3 regions of the Lactobacillus sp. XV13L genome follow, and region 3 is predicted to be linked to each of the others. Evidence: predicted binding sites of a transcription regulator. Region 3 holds the regulator's gene; each other region holds the start of a gene.
The links. The regulator LexA, encoded in region 3, represses DNA repair genes until DNA is damaged. The targets are predictions, from matches to a motif close to CNAACANNTGTTNG.

Region 1 (4,286 bases), 190 kb from region 3:
CACGAGCACGATTATGTGGAAATTGTACAGGCAGTTCGGCGTAGAAATTCCCCAAAATATTGCTGGAATTATGCTTTCTGCAATTATATCGGACACGCTGCTGCTGAAGTCGCCGACCACCACGAATGACGACAGAAAAGCCGTCGAGGCGCTGGCCCAAATCGCCAGGGTTGATTACCAAAAGTACGGGCTGGAAGAACTGAAGGCCGGTACCAATATCGCAGGCAAGTCGGAAGAAGAGCTGATTGACCTTGACGCCAAGAGCTTTGATTTAAACGGCCAGAAGGCCCGCGTAGCCCAGATTAACGTCGTTGACCTACCGGAGGCAATGGAGCGCAAAAAAGCCTTCTTGAAGGCCATGAATGCCGCTTCTGAGGCCGAAGGATATGACTTGTTTATGCTCCTCATAACCAACGTCCTGGACTCCAACTCAACTGCATTGGTTGTGGGAACAAGCGCAGCCCAGTCTGCGTTTGAGCGGGCCTTCGGCACGATAAAAGATGCGGAAATCAGCTTACCGGGCGTGGTATCGCGCAAGAAACAGGTAGTGCCACAACTGACCGATGCATTTAACTAGCAGATAACAAAAAACGAGGTAGCTAACTAAGCTTCCTCGTTTTTTGTTGAAATTAGTCTTTATTGATTTCCTTGGTCAGTATAATGAAAGATTTGCAGACGCGCTCGGCCTTTTCGGCAGGCATCTTTCTTAATTCATTAACAACCTTCTTAATGAATACAGGCGTATTATCCTGGTGACCCTCAACCTTGACTTCCTTGAAGCGGTATGCGTTCATGATAATATCTGGCGTAGTAGTGTTAAGGGCCCTTGCAATCGAGTCAAGCTTTTGAATACTGATGTTCTGATTTTTTGTCCGCTCAAGACGCGAAATAAAGTTCACGGACAAGTCACTCAGTTCAGCAAGATCCTCCTGGGTCAGCTTTTGCTCACGACGACGACGGCATATTTCTTTTCCTAAATTTATACTCATGGAATAAATTCAACCTTTCTAAAAATAACCTTAACCCTATAAACTGACGGAAACAGTCATAGTGTCAAATAATAAAAATAGCGTATAAAACAATTAATTTCAACTAAAACTTAAAAGAAAGACAGAAATCGGAAGAATTGTTTTAAATATATACCCCATGGATAGTATTGTAAGCTAAATACACAAAAAATTAAATAAAAATGCACTAAAAAAATAAGACTAAAATAAAAATATAAAAATTGGCAAATATTATTTTGAGCGGTGTAAGTACCTGTTATGATTGCTAATACAAAGCAGACCTACAAAACTATTAATAAAATATTACCAATATATAAATTTAGGTTAAAAAATACACTTATTTAAATTATTGCTGAAATTAATTTAAGCATTCAATTAATAAATCATTTTCATTTGATTAGCTAAAGTTAATAAATGATTTAATTGTGGGCTCAATTAGCCGAATTCTCTTGAGAGCACCAAAGACAAAAGAATACTTGCCAGGCGATTAATAAATTATAGCTAGCTGTGCAATCTTTTCATTGCGCGCCAGCGGAAAGGGATAGGATAGGCGGTAGTGACAAGCATTCCTCAATAACTTCGTATAATATATATTATGTAAAGTTAAGCTGTAACCAATCGTATTGCTGCCGCGGCAAGGCATGGGTTGCCAGTGAACAATCCACGTTAAGCAGCAATCCGGTTCAGCGTAAACACGCACAGTTTTGCTCTTCCTATTGCATTTTATTGCATTGGACCGGTCCCAGGTGCGGGTAGTTATATGCCCATCCGCGGTTAAATTCACGCCAGATGACACTGCCAGGCACTAAATACAGTTCATCACAATAACTGGACACGGACAGCTGACGTGGACTTTTTGGCGGCGTTAAATTATTTTTAGGTGTAAAGGTGTCCCATGGTCGCATCTAACACGCCAACCGGATTTGCAGCATGCGTTGGCGGGATTCATCAACACATAACACATCAAAGTTATGTCGCCAGCAGCCAATTGCACGCTAAGTCGTGTGGCTGGGACAGGCACAGGCAGAAAGCACAAGCAGCTGAATTTGATCTGGCAACTAAAGAAATTCTGACTAGAAATCGGCTGTATTGCGCACGGCCGATTATAATTTTATAACGGGTGCTCAACCAGGTTTAAGTCTTTTTCTATCATTAAAACTATAATTTTAATGATAGGTAAATGTAAGGCCCTGCATGGATTTGCGAGCTTTCTTGCCGTGATTTCATGCTTGGGTTTATCGTTTAACTTTTAAATTTTTTGCCGTAATTTTAATAATTCATAATCTTATCAATTCATGTCGATGCTAGTCCCAATAATTCTGTATGCTGGCAGAGCTCATGTGTCCAAATTTGGGAGCAGCAATTGTGCTTGGAGCAAAAGCAAACTTGGTCGCTGTGCCATTGTTCGCTATTCAGCAGCCATAACCGGCATGCCTGCCGCTCGCTTGGCTTCACTGCTTATAAAATTTATTTTAACTTACGCCAAATGCTGCTGCTTTAGACCGCGGGTGACTGGTCCCCCTCTTCGTCCCCTCCTGCTCTTTTATAAAGCAAATCCAAACATACATTCTATTTTTACTTTATAATTAATAAGACAGCAACATTGCAATTAGGAGAATGATAAACATGGAAACCAAAAAGTACCTTGATCTTATTGAAGAAGAATTGCGCAAAATGCCGGATTTTGTTAAGGAATACAACTTCGGGTCTAACCTTTCCCTCACCACCTCCTACCAGTACCTGACTGAAATAAGGCGCTTTTTTGACTGGCTGCGCCAGGAGTCGATTTCCCCTGCCCCAGATAACAAGCACATCGAGACAGCAACGCTGGCCAACCTGCACCGCAACGATATTATGCTCTATATCAACTACCTGGGTCACGTCAAGAACCAGCAGGGCCACCTCAACGCGCCAACGACAATCAACCGCTCGATCAACGCACTGCGTTCGCTCTTCAAGTTTTTGACCATCACAGCCGACAACAATGAGGGTCAGCCCTACTTTGAACGGAACGTGATGCTGAAGATTGATTCGCTTAACAATACGAAGACGCTCAACTACCGTGCGCACATCCTCGAATCGCACATGTATGTTGGAAAACTGAAGTACCAGTTCTTGGACTTTATTACCAATGATTATGAAAAAAGCTGCAACAAACATGCCCTGCCGGCGTTTAGGGTCAACAAGGAGCGTGACCTGGCAATCGTTGCACTGATTCTCGGGACGGGCATCCGGGTTTCTGAATGCGCCGGGGTCAACGTGGCCGACCTTAACTTGAAAAAGGCGCTGCTTGACGTGACCCGCAAGGGCGGACAGCGTGACAGCGTGCCGATTGCTGAATGGACGCTGGATTACATTCGGGACTACCAAAAAGTCCGCAGGCAGCGCTATGCGGCTTCTAAAAAAGAAACGGCCTTTTTTCTCACTAGGTGGCACGACCAGACCAAACGAATGACCACCAACGCAATCGAAAAAATGGTTAACAAGTATTCCGCTGCCTTCGGTCATCCGCTCACGCCCCATAAGCTGCGGCACACGCTTGCCTCTGAGCTCTACAGCGTGACCAAGGACCAGGTGCTGGTTGCGCAGCAGCTCGGTCAAAAAGGCACTTCAGCAACCGATCTCTACACGCACGTTGACCAGAGCAAGCAGCGTGCGGCCTTGAACGAAATTGCGGCAAGTGACGGCGATGATGCAGCAAACCTAAAAAGCAAATAAAAAACACTGGCTTTTGATGTAAACCCCAAGATTAAACAAATTTTGAGGCCATATCATTCGCCGGTGTTTTTATTTACAATTCTTTCAGTCAAACCTGGTCTGCCAGTTAGGATCGTTACTGGCATCAAAGCACATCCTAATTTCCTCTTTGCTGTTTCGTTGAAGGGAAAGCGGGGGTAAGTGGTCATAATCGAAGTAGCAGCACGCGCTGGTTTCGCTGTTTTGGCCAAAAGTGCCACCCAAATCGCTGCACAAAAAGAAAATATTGCAGACGTTGATTGCCCGTGTAACCCTATTTTCGTTGTGAATATTAGTGTTGTGATTGCATATTGCAACCACGCGGTCTACCGCAATATCATGGCCGGATTCTTCGCGGGCTTCCTTAACGCAATTATCCTTGACAGACACGTTGGGCTCGCACCAGCCGCCGGGCAACGACCACCGCTCATCCGTCGTTTCGCGGACCAGTAGAATCTTCTGGTCTCTAAAAATCGCGGCTCTGGTTCCTAACTTGGGCGTCTGGTAGCCGTCTTCGCTGCTAAAAAGGTGCCTGACCTGCTT
Region 2 (4,286 bases), on a different contig from region 3:
CGCAAAGCTTCAGAGTTAGTTAAAGCTGCCTGTTTTTTTGCTTCAGTTAGAATATGGTCGGCATCGTTTTGCGCATTCTGCGCCTTCTTTTCCCAGATATCCCTGCGGATAAGGTATCCAATATCTGCACCCATTAAAATTGAAATAATAACAATCGCGACGGGAATCAAAATTATTTTTGTCATGATTACTATCGCCTTTTTTATTTTTAAGATTATTCACACAGTATTAATGATAAAGAACCGCAAGGGTTATGTCAATTAATAGAAAAAACCTTGACCACTTTACAGGTCAAGGTTAATCTCTTCAACTCTAATTGCTTTTGCTATCGGCTTCCTTATCTGCGGAAGCCTCCTTTTCTGCAGGCTTGACTTCTTGGGCCTTCTTCGCCTTGACCTTCTCCGGGTCCTCGCGGTCGGCAATCGAGTCCTCATCGATGCCAAAGGCATGGCGCACCTGCTGTTCAACGTCTGCGTAAATATCCGGGTGCTCTTCCAGGTACTTCTTCGCGTTCTCACGGCCCTGGCCAATCCGCTCGTCATTATATGAATACCACGAGCCGGCCTTGTTGACAATATCTTTTTCGGCCGCCATGTCAAGCAGTTCACCGCTCTGCGAGATCCCCTGGCCGTACATCATGTCAACCTCGGCAACCTTGAACGGCGGGGCAACCTTATTCTTGACCACCTTGATTTTGACACGGTTACCGGTAATCTCACCGCCGGTCTGCTTAATCTTCTCCGCCCGCCTGATTTCAAGCCGAACGGTCGCGTAAAACTTGAGCGCACGACCACCAGGCGTGGTCTCCGGGTTGCCAAACATGATGCCAACCTTTTCACGAATCTGGTTGATAAAAATCGCAATTGTTTTGGTCTTATTGATGTTGCCGGAGAGCTTGCGCAGGGCTTGACTCATTAAACGGGCCTGCAGCCCGACGTGGCTATCGCCCATGTCGCCGTCTATTTCAGCCTGCGGAACAAGCGCCGCAACGGAGTCAACAATTAGGATGTCGATGGCACCGCTGCTAATCAGGGTATCAGCAATCTGGAGGCCCTCTTCACCCGTGTTGGGCTGGGACAGAATCAGCGCGTCCACGTCAACGCCCAGTGCCTCGGCATAGGCCGGATCCATTGCGTTTTCGGCATCGATATAGGCCGCCGTGCCGCCGCGTTTCTGGACCTCAGCAACCGCATGCAGTGCAACGGTGGTTTTACCGGAAGATTCTGGTCCGTAAATTTCAACTATTCGTCCCCGGGGGTAGCCACCCACGCCGAGGGCGGCGTCTAGCGCAAGCGAACCGGACGGAACGGTTGAAATCTTGGTGTTTGCCTTATCGCCCATCCGCATAACGGCACCCTTGCCAAAATTTTTCTCAATTTTCTTCAGTGCCGCGTCCAGCGCAGCCTTCTTTTCATCTTTGGCCAAGACTTGTTTTCCTCCTCTAATAATCGTTAATTAATCCTCGTTAATTATACTTTGATTCACTTGTTATTTGCAAGAAAAAGCGAACAAGCGTTTTGATTTTTTTGCCTTGCATTATTAATTACGCCAAAAAAGCCACATTTCTCCTAAAATTTTACCGTCTGAGTCCCCGGGGCTGCAGCCATTTTTGCATAAAATTCAGAAGCAGGTCGACCATGATGGCCATCAAGGCCGTCGGGAGTGCACCCGCCAAAATTATTGCGCTGCCGCTCGTGGCGTTGGTTCCGCGGATGATAATGTCGCCCAGACCGCCCGCGCCAACGAACGAACCGATTGAGGTTATCCCGATCGCGATGACCAGCGCGTTTTTTAGGCCGGCAATTATTACGGACAGCGACAGCGGCAGGCGCACCATGTAGAGCAGCTGCAGCTTCGTCATGCCCATGCCCTTGCCGGAGTCGATGATGTCCTTGTTGACGTTCCGCATGCCCGTGTACGTGTTCTTGATGATCGGCAAGAGCGAATACAGCGTGACGGTAACGATGACCGTCATGACGCCAAGGCCCAGCCCGATCATGATGATTGACAAGAGGGCAAGCGAGGGAATGGTCTGGATGAAGTTGGCAATTTCCACTACAAAGTCGCCCAGGTGGGCATTGCGCGAAATGAAAATACCGATTGGAATTCCGATGATTGCGGCAAACAGGACCCCGTATATTGAAATCAGAAACGTGCGGTTGAATTGCTCAAGCACGTAGCCGCCATTATGCTGATAATAATAGATAAACTGCCGCCATAAAGATAACTTAGCCATTATTTTGCCCCCTAAAGTAATTGTGCTTCACTAAAAACTGGCGGGCAACGGTTGCTGGTTCCAGCAGCTTGTCATCCACCTGGAAGTTCATTTTGCGAATCTCATGCACGTTAATATTGCCGACAAGACGCCGCAAAAGCGGCTTTAGTTCCGGGTGCTCGCGCAGCAGGTAATTATTGATCAGCATGCCGCAGTTGTAGGGTGGGAAAAAGTGCTTATCGTCTTGGAGCAGATGCAGGTGGTAGGAATCAATGCGGCCATCGGTCGAGTAGCCCAGGATGACGTTCATCTTGCCGCTCTTCAGGGCCGAATAAACCAGCCCGATGTTCATCGGGTGCGCCTTGCTAAAGGTCATGCCATACGCCGTTTGAAAGGCCGGATAGCCCACGCCGGGCGCATTGACCCACTCGGACGCAACGCCGAAGGAAAACTTGTTTTCCACCTTCTTCAGGTCCGAAATTTTGTACAAACGATATTTTTGCTGGTCCTTCTTCCGTACCATGAACGCATAATTATTGGCAAAGCCATAGGTGTGCAGGTAGGTTTGGTCCCAGCGCTTCTTGACCTCGCGGCGCACCGTGGCGTTTGCCCGGCGCGAGTCCTTGATCGGCGGCAGCAACAAGTTGGCCGTCAGTTCTCCCCCGTCATAAGCAGCGGCCTGGATATCGGCGTCGTGGCGCACTAGGGCCTGGTGCTGCATTGGGGCCGAGCCGAGGTTGTTGACAATCGAAGCCTTGTAGGGCGTCTCTTTTTCAATCAGCTGCGCGATAATGTTGGCAACTATCTGTGATTCCGTAGTGGTCAGTGCCGTTATCCGGATATTTGCGCTGCTGCCCCGCGTATCCGCCAAGCCCGGCAGGCCGCAGGCACTGGTAGCCACCATGACTACGAAAGCGAGGAACGCCAGCGTTATCTTTTTGAAATCTTTTTTCATCAGCGTCCTCCTCATATGCCCTTAGGCGTAATCCGCCGTTCCAACTTGCCCAGCAGGTAATCCGTTAAAAGTGCCATGATAATTACCGGAATAGTCCCACCCAGGATCAGGTCGGGCTGGTACAGGCTGAGCCCGTTAAAGATAAAATCGCCCAGGCCACCGGCACCAATGTAGGAAGCAAGCGTTGCCCACGCAATGACGTAGATGGCCGAAAGACGGATGCCCGCCATAATCACGGGCATTGCAAGCGGGATGTCAACCTTCATAATCAGCTGCATCCTCGTCATGCCCAGACCAAGCGCCGAATCAACCGTATCGGGATTGACGCTCGTCAAGCCCACGTATGTGTTGCGCAGAATCGGCATCAGGCTGTACAAAAAGAGCGCAATAACCGCCGGCACCTGCCCGACCCCGAAAAACGGAATCATCATCGCCAGGAGCGCCAGGGCGGGAATCGTCTGCAGCATGCTGGCAACGGCAATTACGACCTTGGCCGTGCGGGGAAACTTCAGCAGAAGAACGCTGAGCGGAACCGCCACAATAATGCCCAACGCAAGCGAAATGGCCGCAATGTAGATTTGCTGCCAGGTTTTGACAATCAATTCTGAACCGTGCTGAGCTAAAAAAACCGACATACTAATTCGCCTCTTTTTTGGATTGCGTATGCAGGGGCGTCTTGTCGCCCCAAATTTTTTCGTAAACAACATTAACCAGGCTGGAGCGGGTGACGATGCCAATCAGGTGCTGGTCCTTATCGACAACCGGCACGTACTGCCCGCTGTGGCTCAGGATGCGGCGGAAATTATCCCGCAGGTACTCGTCGGGGCCGACCGTGGCAAAATCCGTGATGAGAATGTCACTGACGCTGCGCGTTTTGTGGTACTTGCGCTGCAGCATATCGATTGAGACATAGCCCTTGAGGTGGTCATCATCGTCAACAACCAGCAACGTGTCCACATGGCGCTCCTTCATCATTGTCAGGGCCTCGGTTAGCGAAGCACCCAGGTTAATCTTGACCGGCGTGGTCAACATCACGTTTTTGACCTTAACCGTCTCATACTTGGCCTCAGAGAGGCGTTCCTCGCCAATCAGACTCTTGACGAAGTCATCGGCCGG
Region 3 (4,286 bases):
AACCGCCGACAGCGCATCGTCTAAAACCAGTATCTGACTGCTCTTCAGCAGGGCGCGCGCAATCGACATCCGCTGTTTTTGGCCACCGGACAGCGAGACGCCGTTCTCCCCGACTAGCGTGTTGTAGCCGCCCGGCATTTGCAGGATGTCATTGTGCAGGTCACTCTTTTTAGCGGCCGCAACAATTGCGTCCGTACCCGTGTTGGCATCGGCGAACGCAATGTTCTTTTGAATGCTGGTTGAAAACAGGTAGTTGTCCTGCGGCACGTATGCAATCTGGCGCAGCAGCACGTTCAGCGGGATCTCGCGGATGTCATGGCCATTCAGCGTTATTTGGCCGTCGTAGCGGTCAAACTCACGCAGAAGCAGCTGAATTATCGTGGTCTTGCCCGCTCCCACCTTGCCGACAAGCCCAAGCGTTTGCCCCGTTTTCAGCGTAAAGTCAACGTTTTTCAGGACCGGAATCTGCGGCTCATCGGGGTAGGCAAATGACTTAACCTGAAACTTCAGGTCGCCCGCAATGTCGCCGGCACCTAAACTTTCGTCGGCATTTTGATCGGTAATTGCCGGCTTCTCGTCGAGCAGCTTTTCAATACGGTCGTAGCTGGCGCTGCCCCGCTCCAAAATGTTAAAGAGGTAGCCAATCGCAAACATCGGCCACACCATGTTGCCGATGTAGGCAATAAAGGAAACCAGCTGGCCAATTGTTAGAACCTTGCTGCTGACGAGCAGACCACCGTAAATAATCGTGATTGTGTAAGTCAGACCGATGAGAATCGTTCCCAGCGGGTCAAATAGCGCATCCCACTTGAAGACGCGCTTGTTGATCGTGATCGTATCATCGATCATCTTATCGAAGGCTGCAGTGTCGTCTTGACCCTGGCCAAAAGTCTTGAGCACCTTAATCCCCGACACGGATTCCTGCGTCTTGTTGTTCAGACGCGAAAAGGCTGCCTGCGACTTGTCGAAGGCATCATGGAGCTGGTCGCCCAGTTTCCACGCCCCCCAGGCCAGAAACGGCAGCGGCAAAAGCGCCACGACCGTCAGGCGCCAGTCGACAAAGATAATCATGGCAACCATCGTCGAGACGCTCATGATCAGCGAGTCAACCAGGGTCAAAACACCCTCACCGGCAACTTCTTGAACGGCGGAAACGTCATTGGTGGCATGGGCCATCAGGTCCCCGGTCCGGTGCCGCTGGTAAAAGGTGCGGTCCATTTCCATAAAGTGGGCAAACAATTTCGAGCGCAACTGCAATTCCAGTTCCGCGGAACCGCCCCAGATCTGCCGGCGCCAAAAGTAACGGAAGCCATAGAGCAGGAGCGCCGCCAGGATTATTGCCAGGATCAACAGGCCATACTCCTGCCAGCTGATGTGGCCCAGTTCCAACTGGTCAGCCATTAGCCCCAGAATGCGGGGCGGCACCAGGTTGACTATCGAGGTCAAGGCCAAAAAGGCAATGCCAATCAGGTAGCGCTTCTTTTCTTTTTTAAAAAACCAGCCTAGTTTAAAAAATATTTTCATAGCTCATCTATCTTCCATAAATAAAAAGGCGGAGACAATCCTCCGCCTTTATTCTCAATCGTGCAAGACCATTATTTTTGGTGCTTCATCATGTTCATCACCTGGTTAACCTTCTTGGCCGAAGGTTTTTGGCCCATCTGTGACATCATGGCAACAATCATGTCTTCATTGATTGGTGGATTATCCTTAAAATACTTCTTCATGTATGCTCTTGCACCGTAAAAACCGCCAATTAGGCCCAGCAACAGTGCTATTACAATTAAAAAGACTGCTAATCCCATATTCATAAAATGTTCACCTCAATTTGTCCAATAGTTATATCTTACCTAAAAATTAAGTAAAATTAAAGATAAACGTTAATCTTTTCTTAAACCTTTTTCCCGTTGAGCCCGTTTGGCCTTTTCAGACGTTACCTCACGTCCGTTTTTATCAATCAGAACCAGGTTTTCAACGTCCTGCTTAAAGCCCGCGCGGAAGTTCTTGATGAACTTTTGGTGTAACTCTTTACGCTCATCTTCCTCCTCAACGCTCAGTCCGACGGTCTTTTTCTTATGGTACAGTTCGTTGATGCGGTTGATCAACTTTTTTTCTTCGTCTTCAGTCATTATTTACACCCCTTATCCTAAAAAGTCTACCTTATTTCGTCCAATAAAAAAAGTTTAATTTCTTAGAACGTTTGTTTGCGTTTATGCCAGATATTTGCTAAAATATGCTTATCAACAGTTTGTCAAGTGCAAGGGAGCAAAATTATGACCAACATTCAGGATAATAAGCAAGTGCAAATTCTACGCTACATCTATGATACCGTCCAAAAGCGGGGGTTCCCGCCCACCGTCCGCGAAATCTGCCACGCGGTTGACCTGTCGTCCACTTCGACCGTTCACGGCCACCTCTCCCGAATGGAACGCAAGGGCCTGATCATTAAGGACGCAACGAAACCGCGCGCACTGGAAATAACCGACGAGGGCAAGAAGCTGCTTGGGCTCAAGCCAACCGAAATTCCCGTTGTCGGGGTCGTCACGGCTGGTCAGCCCATTTTGGCGGTGGAGGACATTGAAGACTACTTCCCGCTGCCGCCCGACCTTGCCAACGATGCGGGCGACCTGTTCATGCTGCGGGTACACGGCGAGAGCATGATCAATGCCGGTATTCTGAACGGCGACAATGTTATCGTACGCAAGCAGAGCACCGCGACCAACGGTGAAATTGTCGTCGCCATGACCGATGAGAACGAGGCCACCGTCAAGCGTTTCTACAGGGAAAAGGATCACTTCCGCCTGCAGCCGGAAAACGACACGATGGCACCGATCATTCTGGAGAACGTGCAGATTCTGGGCAAGGTAGTCGGCCTTTACCGCAGCAATATTTTCTAGTTGCTACTGCCCGAGTTGTTTCTCCCAATCTATTCGGGCAAACGGGCTCTTGCCCTTCAATACAGCCGTTTTGCCAACTCATGAATTCCACAATTCAGGGGTTGGCCGGACGGCTTTTTTGTTGCAGAAGAAATCGTGCGCTGCCCCACCCTTCTTGCCTGTCCGTTAGCGGCGACGCCGCCTTGACGTCGGGGTGCAGCTGGTGCTTTAATTTTGCAAAGGAGAAAAATCAATGAATTACTTAACCTGTTTCTTAACCATTTTATACGGCGGCATCATGGGTTTGGCGGCGCTGGCAGCCCACAAAACCTTGCCCGTCTGGCTCGTTGCAGCCAATTTTCTGCTGGGCGCTGGCGTCGTCCTTGCCGGGCTAACGGACCGGCCCACAATCGTTACGGGTTTCCTGCTCGCCCTTTTAATTGTCGCCGCGGTCAACGGCATGGCACTCCACCATCGGGTTGACTGGAGCCACTGGCTCGTCCGCTTCTTCCTGACCATCCTGCTGATTGGGCTCAACCTCAATTTTTAGTTAATTTAAAGGACGCAAGAAACGCATGCGGGACGGCTGATGAAGGGGCAGGCGCCGCCTACCACCTGCCAAAAGCGGTATGCGGGACTTTCCACATCTACTGTATAATCACGCTTCACAAATACTGGGCCTGGTTTAAAACAATAAAGCCTGTCAAACCAGCATTATTGTTTTTGCTTGTGAAATTTCCATCCGTTCCACGGTCGTTTCATGGCTGCTGCTTTTCACAAAGTTGGGACTAGGGGTTATCCAGAATCTGGGCTGCAAGGTCAAGTGCCTCTTCGTGTGCGTCCCTGCCCCAGCCCCGTCCTGCATGCTGGTCCAGGTCACTGAGCGAGTCCGCCGTAAACAAAACCTGGGCAAAATCAACGCCGCGGAATTGTGCACAAGCCGCCAGTGCCGCGCATTCCATCTCCACGCAGGACGCGCCCAGGGCCTTAAACTGCTGGGCCTTTTGCGGCGTTTCCCGGAAGAAGCCATCGGTAGTCCAGGTCGTGACCTCCTTGACCCGCACTCCGTTCGTACCCATCAATTTTTCCACGCGCGTCAAAAAGGACGACCGCAGGTCAATGAAATTCTGCGCTGGCGCATAGTGCATGGACGTCCCTTCGTCGCGAATTGCCCTCGTTGGCACCAAGAAGTAGTTTTCGGGCAGGTCGACCAAAACGCCGGCCGATCCGATTGCCAGTACCTGCCTAACGCCGTAGCCAACCAGCCAGTCCAAAAGCTGTACGGCTGCCGGGGCGCCCAATTTAGCCTGGCAGAACGTGACCGTTTCGTTTGGCAAGTCAACCGCGTAGATTGGCGTCAAGCCCTCAAAGCAGTCGAACTGGCCGAGGACGCGGTGCGGGTGCTGGGCC

Region 1: xerS (tyrosine recombinase XerS) is a predicted target of LexA. The motif match lies at 2,565-2,578, and genes of this name have one in related genera.
Region 2: recA (recombinase RecA) is a predicted target of LexA. The motif match lies at 1,506-1,519, and genes of this name have one in related genera.

What each region holds. Positions count from the first base shown of each region.
Region 1 covers NZ_JBWXGD010000001.1:100,399-104,684, forward strand. Annotated here, with positions in the region: gene AC2JF6_RS00495 (manganese-dependent inorganic pyrophosphatase) at 1-577, shown strand, start outside; gene AC2JF6_RS00500 (helix-turn-helix domain-containing protein) at 630-989, opposite strand; gene xerS (tyrosine recombinase XerS) at 2,634-3,725, shown strand; gene AC2JF6_RS00510 (NUDIX hydrolase) at 3,810-4,286, opposite strand, start outside.
Region 2 covers NZ_JBWXGD010000003.1:67,445-71,730, reverse strand. Annotated here, with positions in the region: gene rny (ribonuclease Y) at 1-185, opposite strand, end outside; gene recA (recombinase RecA) at 313-1,425, opposite strand; gene AC2JF6_RS03120 (ABC transporter permease) at 1,577-2,236, opposite strand; gene AC2JF6_RS03115 (glycine betaine ABC transporter substrate-binding protein) at 2,229-3,170, opposite strand; gene AC2JF6_RS03110 (ABC transporter permease) at 3,182-3,805, opposite strand; gene AC2JF6_RS03105 (ABC transporter ATP-binding protein) at 3,807-4,286, opposite strand, start outside.
Region 3 covers NZ_JBWXGD010000001.1:290,075-294,360, forward strand. Annotated here, with positions in the region: gene AC2JF6_RS01345 (ABC transporter ATP-binding protein) at 1-1,524, opposite strand, end outside; gene AC2JF6_RS01350 (YneF family protein) at 1,596-1,811, opposite strand; gene AC2JF6_RS01355 (DUF896 domain-containing protein) at 1,881-2,129, opposite strand; gene lexA (transcriptional repressor LexA) at 2,274-2,897, shown strand; gene AC2JF6_RS01365 (hypothetical protein) at 3,130-3,426, shown strand; gene AC2JF6_RS01370 (nucleoside phosphorylase) at 3,665-4,286, opposite strand, start outside.